2 regions of the Brevundimonas sp. DS20 genome follow, and region 1 is predicted to be linked to the other one. Evidence: riboswitches for the same ligand, from Rfam matches in the RefSeq annotation. Region 1 holds a riboswitch; the other holds the start of a gene.
What was found. A riboswitch is a leader RNA that binds a small molecule or an ion and turns the genes downstream of it on or off. The one in region 1 is predicted to bind cobalamin.
Positions count from the first base shown of each region.

Region 2: linked by a shared signal. The riboswitch ahead of JL11_RS03040 (TonB-dependent receptor plug domain-containing protein) and the one ahead of metE (5-methyltetrahydropteroyltriglutamate--homocysteine S-methyltransferase) in region 1 are both predicted to bind cobalamin.

Region 1 covers NZ_CP012897.1:1,952,972-1,958,403, reverse strand. Annotated here, with positions in the region: gene rplC (50S ribosomal protein L3) at 1-331, opposite strand, end outside; gene rpsJ (30S ribosomal protein S10) at 352-657, opposite strand; gene metE (5-methyltetrahydropteroyltriglutamate--homocysteine S-methyltransferase) at 1,004-3,346, opposite strand; cobalamin riboswitch at 3,457-3,657, opposite strand; gene JL11_RS09450 (porin) at 3,909-4,661, shown strand; gene JL11_RS09445 (GIN domain-containing protein) at 4,792-5,432, opposite strand, start outside.
Region 2 covers NZ_CP012897.1:632,433-637,864, reverse strand. Annotated here, with positions in the region: gene JL11_RS03055 (fumarylacetoacetate hydrolase family protein) at 1-315, shown strand, start outside; gene maiA (maleylacetoacetate isomerase) at 315-950, shown strand; gene JL11_RS03045 (aldo/keto reductase) at 1,041-1,961, shown strand; gene JL11_RS03040 (TonB-dependent receptor plug domain-containing protein) at 1,945-3,768, opposite strand; cobalamin riboswitch at 3,934-4,073, opposite strand; gene mutS (DNA mismatch repair protein MutS) at 4,172-5,432, shown strand, end outside.

The DNA of each region.
Region 1 (5,432 bases):
GGATGTCGACCTTCTGGCCCGCCACGAAGTGGTCGGCCGACAGTTCGGCGCCCACGTCCAGCAGACCGTCCGCATCGACGCGGAACTCGGTCACATAGGCCTTCGGTTCGACTTCCGCCTTGGCGAAGGTCTCGCGTTGAGCCTTGTTGGTGTTCTTAGCCTTCTTCGCGCCAGCGCCCAGCTGGAGAGCGACGTAGCCGTCACGCTCCTGGGTACGTTGGCCGACGACTTGGCAGCCGTCGAGCTGCAGCACAGTGACCGGAACGTGCGCGCCGTCATCGGCGAACACGCGGGTCATGCCCAGCTTCTTGGCGATCACGCCCGTGCGCATCGGATCCCGCCTCTTTCTACTTAAATCTTGATCTCGACGTCCACGCCGGCGGACAGGTCGAGCTTCATGAGCGCGTCCACGGTCTGCGGGGTGGGGTCGACGATGTCGAGCACGCGCTTGTGCGTGCGGATTTCAAACTGCTCACGCGACTTCTTATCGACGTGCGGAGAGCGGTTCACGGTGAACTTTTCGATCAGGGTCGGCAGCGGAATCGGACCACGGACAGTGGCGCCGGTGCGCTTGGCGGTATTGACGATCTCGCGCGTCGAAAAATCGAGGACGCGGTGATCAAAGGCCTTGAGCCTGATGCGGATGCTTTGATCCATATCGGTGCTTACTTCCAATGCGGTCGGAGGACCGCGTCCCTGTGAACCATTTCAAAGACCGAAGGCCTTCGGGCGCTAGGCCCTCAGGGTACGCAAATCCGCAAAAACGATCGGCCCACGCAGTCGCCTGCGAAGGCCGTTAAAGTCCTGGGTCACTGCAAAGAACAGGGTCTCAGGTCGTTCCTGCGAACCGCGTCTGCATCCGGGGATGCACAGCCGGTCCAACAAGAGTGGCGGCTTATGCCTAGCGATTCCGATTTCGTCAAGCGCGGAACCGAGAGCGGCGACAGGATTTTCCACGCCGGTCGGAGGACGGTCGAACACCGCCTCCGCCGGCCGCAAATGATCAGGCCGCCGCCGCCTCCCCCGCCCTCATGAGCCGCGCCGCCGTCACCATATTGGCGAGCGCCGCCTCAGTCTCGGGCCAAGCCCGCGTCTTCAGCCCGCAATCCGGATTCACCCAAAGCCGGTCCTGCGGCAGCCTGCGCGCCGCCGCCTTCAGCAGGGCGGTCATCGCCTCGACCGTGGGGACGCGCGGCGAGTGGATGTCATAGACGCCCGGCCCGATCTCGGCCGGATAGCGGTAGTCGGAGAAGGCGTCGAGCAGCTCCATCCTGGACCGCGAGGTCTCGATGGAGATGACGTCGGCGTCCATGGCTCCGATCGCCTGAATGATGTCGTTGAACTCCGAATAGCACATATGGGTGTGGATCTGGGTTTCGTCTCGCACCCCCGAGGCCGTGATGCGGAAGCTTTCGACCGCCCATTCCAGATAGTCGTCCCAGTCGGCGCGCCGCAGGGGCAGGCCCTCGCGCAGGGCGGCCTCGTCGATCTGGATGACGGCGGCGCCGGCGGCCTCCAGGTCGATCACCTCATCGCGGATGGCGAAGGCGATCTGGCGGCAGGTCGTGCTGCGCGGCTGGTCGTCGCGCACGAAGGACCAGTTCAGAATCGTGACGGGGCCTGTCAGCATGCCTTTCACCGGTCTGTTGGTCAGCCCCTGCGCATAGCGCCACCATTCGACCGTCATCGGCCTCGGCCGCGCGACGTCGCCATAGAGGATGGGCGGGCGCACGCAGCGCGAACCGTAGGACTGCACCCAGGCGGCCTTTGTGAAGACGAAGCCGGACAAGTGCTCGCCGAAGTACTGGACCATGTCGTTGCGCTCGAACTCGCCGTGGACCAGGACATCCAGGCCGAGCGCCTCCTGCCATTTGACCGTTCGCGCGGTCTCGTCGCGCAGCAAGCGGGCGTAGGCCGCATCGTCGATGACGCCTCGCCCGTGATCAGCGCGCGCCTTTCGGATCTCAGTCGTCTGAGGAAAAGAGCCTATGGTGGTGGTCGGATAGGCGGGCAGATTCAGACGCCCCCGCTGAACCTGGCGACGAATTTCAAAGCAGGATTTTCTGAGCGCCAGGGCGGGGTCGGCGTCGGCGGCTCGCGCCTGGACCTTCGGGTCGTTGATGCGCGGCGAAGTGCGACGTGAGGCGACCGAGGCGGTCGAGGCGTCGAGCGCCGCCCTCACCGCCGCGCGGCCTTCATTCAACGCCCGCGCCAGGGTGGCCAACTCGGCCACCTTCTGCACGGCGAAGGCCAGCCAGTCCTTGATCTCGGGGTCTAGCCCGGTCTCCCGCTCCAGATCAATCGGGGTGTGCAGCAAAGAGCAGGACGGGGCGATCACCACCCTGCGCCCGGCCGCGACCAGGGGCTCCACCTTGTCCAGCGCGGCGTTGAGGTCCGCCTTCCAGACGTTGCGGCCGTCGATGACGCCAAGCGAAAGCACCTGATCCACGCGCGCTGCAGACGCGACCTGGGCCAACTGCTCCGGCGCTCGGATCAGGTCGATGTGCAGTCCGTGAACCGGCAGACGCAGCACGGTCTCCAGATTATCCCCGAGCCCGCCGAAATAGGTGGTCAGCATCAGCTTGATCGGCGGCGTCACATCGGTCAGCACCCGATAGGCGTGATCATAAGCCGCCCTCGCCTCATCGCTCAGATCGGTGACCAGGCAAGGCTCGTCCATCTGGACCCAGGTGGCGCCGGCGCGGGCCAAGGACCGAAGCACCTCGGCATAGACGGGCAGCAGGCGCGGCAGCAGGCCGAGAACGTCAAACGGCTCGCCCCGTGCCTTGCCCAGCAGAAGATAAGAGACAGGCCCCAGCAGCACCGGCCGGGTCTCGATCCCCAGCGCTTTCGCCTCCAGATATTCGTCCAGCGCCTTGGTCGAGCCGAGACGGAACACCTGATCGAAGGTGAACTCCGGCGCGAGATAATGGTAGTTGGTGTCGAACCATTTGGTCATCTCCATGGCCGGCGTCCCCTCGCCGCTCGCATGGACATGGCCGTGCGCACACGGCTGGCTGTCGCCTCGCGATCCACGGGCCATGGCGAAATAGGTCGCCAGATCGACGCGCTCCCCGCTCCAGCCGTAGGCGGCCGGCACGGCGCCCACCATGGCCGTCAGGTCGAGCACATGATCATAGAGAGAGAAGTCGTTGGACGGCACGACGTCGGCCCCCAGGTCGCGCTGGCGCGCCCAGGTCAGGGCGCGCAGCTCGGCGGCTGTGGACAGGAGGGTCTCGGCGTCGGTCTTGCCGGCCCAATAGGCCTCAAGCGCGGTCTTCAGTTCTCTCTTGGGGCCGATGCGGGGAAAGCCGAGGATGGCGACCTGGACGGTGTGGCGGGTCATGACGTTCGAAACCTGTGTTGTGGCCAGGCTTCGGACAGGGTCGCGCTGACGCCGACGCGGACGTGCAGGGTCCGGCGGCGCGCATGCGGCCTGACCGGACACCCCGCCGGAGGACGTTATCTGTCGGGGCAGGTCTCCTGGCTCACGGGTCGACGCCTCGGGTCCGGCCTTCCCGGCGTGAACGCCAGTGACACTAGATGGACCCTCGACTCGCCGCTTACAGTTGCGGGGGCAGCGCCGGTTTCACACCGGCTTCCCTCTTAGCTCCACGCACTGAAAGGCGCGCGGAGACCACGACACATCAAGATGACCCCACATTTTCGTCGCCGTCAATGCATATAAAGACATGCTTATATGATTATAGGATTGGCTGATCTTAACCCTTTGCCCCGAGATGCGCGCACCCCTGACACATTGTGACCACAAGGCGTGGCAGATGGGCCACACGACAGTTTCAAGACACTTACGTAACGACGATTTAATGCTCAGCTTCGTCCGCGCCTGATAGCAGCCGCCCTCCCCGGACCCCCATCCGGGTCGAGACTGCTAAGGACAAAACAAAATGAAGACGATCCTCCTCGCCACGGCCGCCGCCGCCCTGTTCGCCGCCCCGGCCTTCGCCCAAGACGCCGTCGGCTCGGTCGGCGTGACCTATTCCAACCCCTCGATCGAAGTCGCCGGCAACGATGTCGACGCCGACGTCTGGACCGTGGACGGCACGGTCGCCCTGCCGGCCGCCGACTGGACCGTGACCCTGAACGGCGCCGTCGACTACACCAAGGCCTTCGGTGAAGAAGACGTCACCGGCGTCGCCGCCGCCCACCTGACCAAGATGTGGACCTCGGACGTCCGCGCGGGCGCCTTCGTCGCCGCCAACGGCATCGGCTCGGGCGATGAGCCGGTCTGGACCGTCGGCGCCGAGGCCCAGAAGTACCTGTCCAACGCGACCCTGACCGGCCTGGTGGCCTACACCACGGCCGATGACGCAGACGCCGACATCTGGACCGTCGGCGGCGACGCCGCCTTCTACGTGATGCCGAACCTGCGCCTGAACGCCGGCGTCAGCTACAACAACGTCGATGTCGCCGGCGGCGACGTGGACGCCTGGACCTACGGCGTTGGCGCCGAGTACGAAATCGAGAACACCCCGTTCTCGGTCGGCGCTTCCTACACCCGCGCCGACATCGACTCGCTGGACGTCGACACCTGGTCGCTGGGTCTGCGCTACAGCTTCGGCGGCGGCCTGCAAGCGCGTGACCGCGCCGGCGCCGGCCTGGGCGTCTCGTCGATCACGAGCCTCCTGAGCGTCTTCTAAACCAGCCTGTCTGCTGACTAAAAAAAGGGCCCCGGCGGAGCGATCCGCCGGGGCTTTTTCATCGCCGCCGTCCCATTGCGGAAGATCCAGGGTTCCACGACCGGAGCCTTCCAGCGGCGAGAAGCGGATGTCAGCGTCCGATTCGGACAGAGCCTGAGCCGACGATTGACCGGGAGATCGAGCCGGTCACCGCCGCGACATAGACGCTGCCGGACCCCGCTATCGCCGCGTTGAGGTCGCGGGTCGTCCCTCCGTAGTGAACCTCGCCTGACCCGCCGATCGACACCGACAGCTTGTCCAGACGGCCCTGGCGCACGGTCACGCCGCCCGACCCGCCGATCGAAATATCCCCCTGGCCCGAGACGGCCGCCACATCGACCCGGCCCGTGCCCCCGACGCTGGTCTTCAGATTTCCGGTCGCGCCCGCCGCGACGGAGCCTGAACCGCCCACATTGGCTTCCAAGCTGCGTGAAGCGCCGGCTCGGATCGAGCCTGAGCCGCCGACGCTCAGTTCCAAGGCGCCGTCGACATTGGCCACCGTCCACGAGCCGCACCCGCCGCTGTCCAGTTCGACCGAACGCGCGCCGCGTCCCACGGCGCCGAAAACAGCGCCCTCCGCGCTAACGTCCACATCACGCGGGGTGCGCAACACGATCAGCGGCGCGTCTTCCAGACGGACGCGGCCCAGGTTGCGCACCTCAACACTGGCGCCTTCGCCAGGTTGGGCGGCGCCCGCACGCCCGGCGTTGCAGTTGCGGATGTCCCCGCCCC
Region 2 (5,432 bases), 1.3 Mb from region 1:
GCCGGCCGCCCCTGGGACGCCGCCAAGGGGTTTGATCAGTCGGCGCCCTGCGGCGCCGTAACCCTGGGCGCCCTGCCGAACCCGGACGGGTCCATCGTCCTGACCGTCAATGGGGAAGTCCGCCAATCCAGCGTCCTCAGCGACATGATCCTGAACCCGGACCAGATCGTCGCGGCGGCGGGCGGGCTGTGGACGCTTCAGCCGGGCGACCTGATCTTCACCGGAACCCCGTCCGGCGTCGGGCCGATCGTGCGCGGCGACAAGGTGGCGGTCGCCATCGAGGGTCTGGCGCCTCTGAGCTTCGAGATCGTCTGATGATCCTGCACGGCTATTGGCGGTCCGGCGCCAGCTATCGGGTCCGCATCGGCCTGGGGCTGAAAGGACTGGCTTATCAGACTGCGGCCCTTGATCTGCGCAAGGGCGAACAGAAGGCCCCGGCCTTTCTGGCGATCAATCCCCAGGGCATGACCCCCGCCTTGCAGCAGGGGGAGACGGTCCTGACCCAAAGTCCGGCGATCCTGGAATGGCTGGAGGAGACCCATCCCGAGCCGCCCCTGTTGCCGAAGGACGCCCAGGACCGCGCCCAGGTCCGGGCCATGGCGGCCCTGATCGGCTGCGACATCCATCCGCTGAACAATCTTCGCGTCCTGACCGCCCTGCGTCAGGAGTTCGGCGCCGATCAGGCGACGGTCGACGCCTGGGCGGGGCGCTGGATTACGCCGGGCTTCGACGCTCTGGAGGTCCTGGTCGCGCGCCACGGTGCGGGTTGGAGTTTCGGCGATCGTCCCGGACTGGCGGACTGCTATCTGATTCCACAGCTCTATTCGGCGCGGCGGTTCAATCTGGCCCTGACGCCCTGGCCGCGCCTTCTGGCGGTCGAGGCCGCCGCCCAGGCCCATCCGGCCTTTCAGGCGGCCCACCCGGACCGGCAGCCCGACGCCGACGGCTGAGCGCGCCCGACCCATATCGGCGGTCGATGAGTAAGACTCGCGTAAGGTCTTGATCAACCTCCCTTAAGCTTTGGGGGGCATGATCGGGGGGTGACGCAGTCCCCACCCTCTCCCTCGGCGCCATCGCCGGTCGATCGCCTGGCCCTGGCCGTGGTGACCGAGCCCGAGCGCGCCGCCAAGCCCCTCATGGCCGCCCCGTCGGGCGCCCGCGAGGACGCGATGCGTTTCCTGTTGCAGACGGGAGCGGACGCGGGGGTCAAGGTGATCGCGACCAAGCCGACCGGCGACGGCGAACGGCTGTTGGGCCAGGCCTGGCCCTTCCCCTCCCCCTTCCGCGTCACGGTTCGCACCGTCGGCCTGGGCGAAGGACTGGATCGGGTTGAGGCGCGGGCGCGCCGCTCCTTGGAACGTCTGGGCCTGCCGCGGGGCGAGGCCCTGCTGGTCAACAATCCCGCCGACCTGGCCGGCGCCGAGGGGCGGGCCCTTTGGGACCGGCTGCAGGCCTTGAAGGCCCGCGGCCTGTTTCGCAGCATCGGCTTTTGCGCCACGGTCGAGGACGGACCCGTCCTCCTAGCCCGGCGCCTGGAGGCCGATGTGGTTCAGGTCGCCTGCAATCTTCTGGATCAGCGCGCGGCGGCCGAGGGAATTCTGGATGAGATCAAGGCCCTGGGGGCCCAGGTCCACCTGTCTTCGGTCTTCGCCGGCGGCCTGTTGTTCGCCCCCGGCGACGATCTTCCGGCCCATTTGACCGGCTATGATCAGGCCCTGTCGCGCATCCGACGGCGCCTGGCGGAACGGCGCTGCGATCCGATGCAGGCCGCCCTGGCCTACGCCTTTTCTCTGGAGGCGGTGGACCGGGTGGTGGCCAGCGTGGCCTCCGCCGCCGAGCTGCGCGCCATATTGGCGGCCGCCCATGCGCCCGGTCCCGACCTGGACTGGTCGGAACTGGCGCTGGAGGCGCCGGCGGCCTTCGCCGCCGACGCCCGCAACCTGATCAGTAGCGCAGCCTGACCCCGACATAGGCCGACCGGCCGGGCTCTCCATAGCCGAACACCTGCTGATAGTGTTCGTCGCCCAGGTTCTCGATCCGCGCCGTCAGGGCGACCTTGTCCGTCAAAGCGTAGGCCGCGTTCAGATTGGCCGTGACGAAGCTCTCGCGGACCACTGTGGAAAAGCCGCCAGAGTCGTCCTGATCGCCTTCCGCCCGCACGGTCAGGGCGCCCGACAGCCGATCCCCCGTCCAGCCCAGGGTCGCCGAACCGGCGTGTTCGGGCACGCGCAGCAGGCGAGCGCCCGTGGTGCGGTCCGCAGCGTCGGTCCAGGCGTAGGCCAAGGTCAGGTCGAAACCGGCGCCGAGGCGCGCGCGGCCTTCCAGCTCGAGCCCGTCCGACCGCGTCTTGGCGACGTTGACGTAGCGGCCGGCGGAATAGGTGATTTGGTCCTCGACGTTCAGCCGATACAGGGTCGCGCGTCCCTCGAACCGACCGCCGGCGGAGGCCCAGCCCAGGGCGATCTCGACGCTGTCGGCCGTCTCCGGCTTCAGCGCGGGCCACGGCTGGGGCGCGAAACAATAGTCGCACACCGCCTGGCTGACGGTCGGGGCCTTGAAGCCTGTGCCATAGGCGCCCGACAGGATGAAGCCGCCGGCCAGATCATAGGCCGCCGAAATCCGCCCCGTGGTCTTTGAGCCGAAATCGTCCGTGTCGTCGTACCGCAATCCGCCGCTCAGGTTCAGCGGGCCGGCGTCATACCGGGCCACGCCGAACACCGAGGTTATCGACAGGTCGCGCGACAGACCTGACGACAGGGCCGCCGAGGCCTCGTTGCGTTCGACGCCGAAGGCGTAGTCCACGCCTTGCGCCTGACCGTCCGCCTGCCAGCGGTAGGCCTGACGGTCACCGCTGAAGGTCGAGCCGAAGCCGTCGCTGTAGGAGGTGCGCTCCAGATCGGACGCCGAGATGCTGAACTGATGATCAAGACCGAAAGCCTGGGCCGTCACCCGACCGAAGCCCGACCACTGTTCGCTGTCCTGGGCGTCGCCGGTGTCGGCCAGCACATAGTCAGGCGCGGGGAAGCCGTCGATGTCGGCGTGGCTGTCGTTCCAGCGCACGGCGCCGTCGACCTTGACCGCGTCGGACAGGACATAGCGGCCCTTGGCGCCCAGGGTCGTGCTGCGAAAGCCGTCGGTCTCGGGATTGCCGTCCGCCTTGTCCGCCGCCGAAATCCCGTCGGTCTGGAAGCGCGAGACATAGGCGCTGAAGGCGTAGGTCTCATTGGCGACGCCGGCCGACAGACGACCGCGCGCCGTGTCGAAGCTGCCGGCCTCGGCCTCGGCGCGAACGCCGTCGATTTCACGCGTGGTGAAGGAAATCACCCCGCCGATGGCGTCCGATCCCCACAGGGACGACTGCGGACCGCTGAGCACCTCGATCCGGTCGATGTCGGCCAGTTCGAAGCTGGAGAAGTCATAGGCGCCGTTCGGTTCGGCCGCATCATTGACCGGCGCGTCGTCCACCAGCACCAGGGTCTTGCCCGGCGTCGCGCCGCGCATGCGGACCTGGGCGATCCCGCCGAAGGCCCCTGTTCGCGTCACCGACAGGCCAGGCACGTCGGACAGGATGTCGGCGGCGAAGACGGCGCCGCGTTGCTCGATGATCCTGGAATCGATGACCCGGGCGCCGGGCGTCTCGGCGACGATGGCGGGCAGGCGGGTGGCGGTGACCACGACCTCGTCCAGCTGGGTCGCCTCATCGGCGAAAGCGGGTGCGGCGATGACGGCGGCCATGGCCGCCGTCGACAGAAGAATGGAGCGCTTCATTGTGAGCGATATCCCCGTATCGGCCCGGCGAATGCGCGCGCAGGGTCGTGACCAGCGAGCCGATCCGCCCGGCCGCGAGGTCGGGACGACGCAAGATCGGGTCGCTTCCACGGAGAAACCGCGCCTCTGTCTGGTCCCGGACAGGAGCGAGCGACGTCGGCGGCCAGGTCTCCTGGCTTGCGGGTCATAAACCGCCGTCCTCGCCTTCCCAGTCACCCAGTGGCGCCGAGGTCGAGACCCCGGACGGACGACGCTCTCGCCGCCTACAGTTGCGGGCACAGCCACGGCGTCACACCGTGTTCCCTTAACCGCCTGATCCGGCCTATCGCAGGGGCGACAAGCCTGTGCAAGAGCCGGTCAACGGGCTTGAGCGCCAGGACGCGATCCGTCACCCTGTCGCAACATGAACGCCCCTGTCTCTCACCCGCCTGACATCGCCGCCGCTCTGGAGGGCGCCACGCCCTTCATGGCCCAGTATCTGACGGCCAAGGCCGGACAGCCGGACGCCATCCTGTTCTTCCGCATGGGCGACTTCTACGAGCTGTTCTTCAAGGACGCCGAGGTGGCGGCGGCGGCGCTCGGCATCACCCTGACCAGGCGGGGCAAGCACCAGGGCGAGGACATCCCCATGGCCGGGGTGCCGGTCCACGCCATGGAGGGCTATCTGGCCCGGCTGATCCGCCTGGGTCACAAGGTGGCCATCTGCGAACAGCTGGAAGACCCGGCCGAGGCCAAGAAGCGCGGCGGCAAGGCCGTGGTCCAGCGCGGCGTGGTGCGGGTGGTGACGCCCGGCACCCTGACCGAGGACAGTCTGCTGGATGCGCGCGGCGCCAACCGGCTGGCCGCCGCAGCGGTGCGCAAGGGTCGCGCGGCCGTGGCGGTGGTCGAACTGTCTTCCGGCGCGGTGGACAGCGTCGCCTGTGCGCTGGAGGATCTCGGGGCGACCCTGGCCGCCTTCCGCCCGTCCGAGGTCCTGGTCACTGACCGCATCTATTCCGACCCGACGACGCGGGACGCCCTGGACGGGTCCGGCGGCGTGGTTCAGGCCCTGGCCTCGGCCATCGCCGAGCCCCAGGCGGCGCGGACGCGGGTCGAGCGGCTGTACGGGGTTGCGGCCCTGGACGGTTTCGGCGCCTTCGAGGAGGCCGAGGTCTCGGCGCTCGGCCTGATCGCCGCCTATCTGGAGACGACCCAGGCCGGCAAGGTTCCGGCCCTGGCCCCGCCCCGCCGTCTGGGCGAGAGCGGGTTTCTGGCCATCGACCCGGCGACCCGGGCCAGTCTGGAGATCGACCGGACGCAGAGGGGCGAACGCGAAGGCTCGCTCTTGGCCTGTATCGACCGCACCGTCACCTCGGGCGGGGCCCGGGCCCTGGCGGAACGGATCGCCCGGCCGCTGCGCGACCCCCTGGCGATCAATGAACAGCTCGACGCGGTCGAATGGCTGCTGGAGCGGCGCGATCTGCGGCGCGCCCTTCGCGACGGGCTGAAGGCCTCGGCCGATGTGGCGCGGGCGGTCGGACGGCTGGCCCTGGGGCGCGGCGGTCCGCGCGATCTGGCGGCGGTGCGCGTGGGCCTGTCCGTCGCCGAGGGGATCGCGGGCCTGTTCATCGGTCAGGTGGACCCGCTCACCGGCCGGCCGCGCCGCATCGCCCTGGCCCTGGATC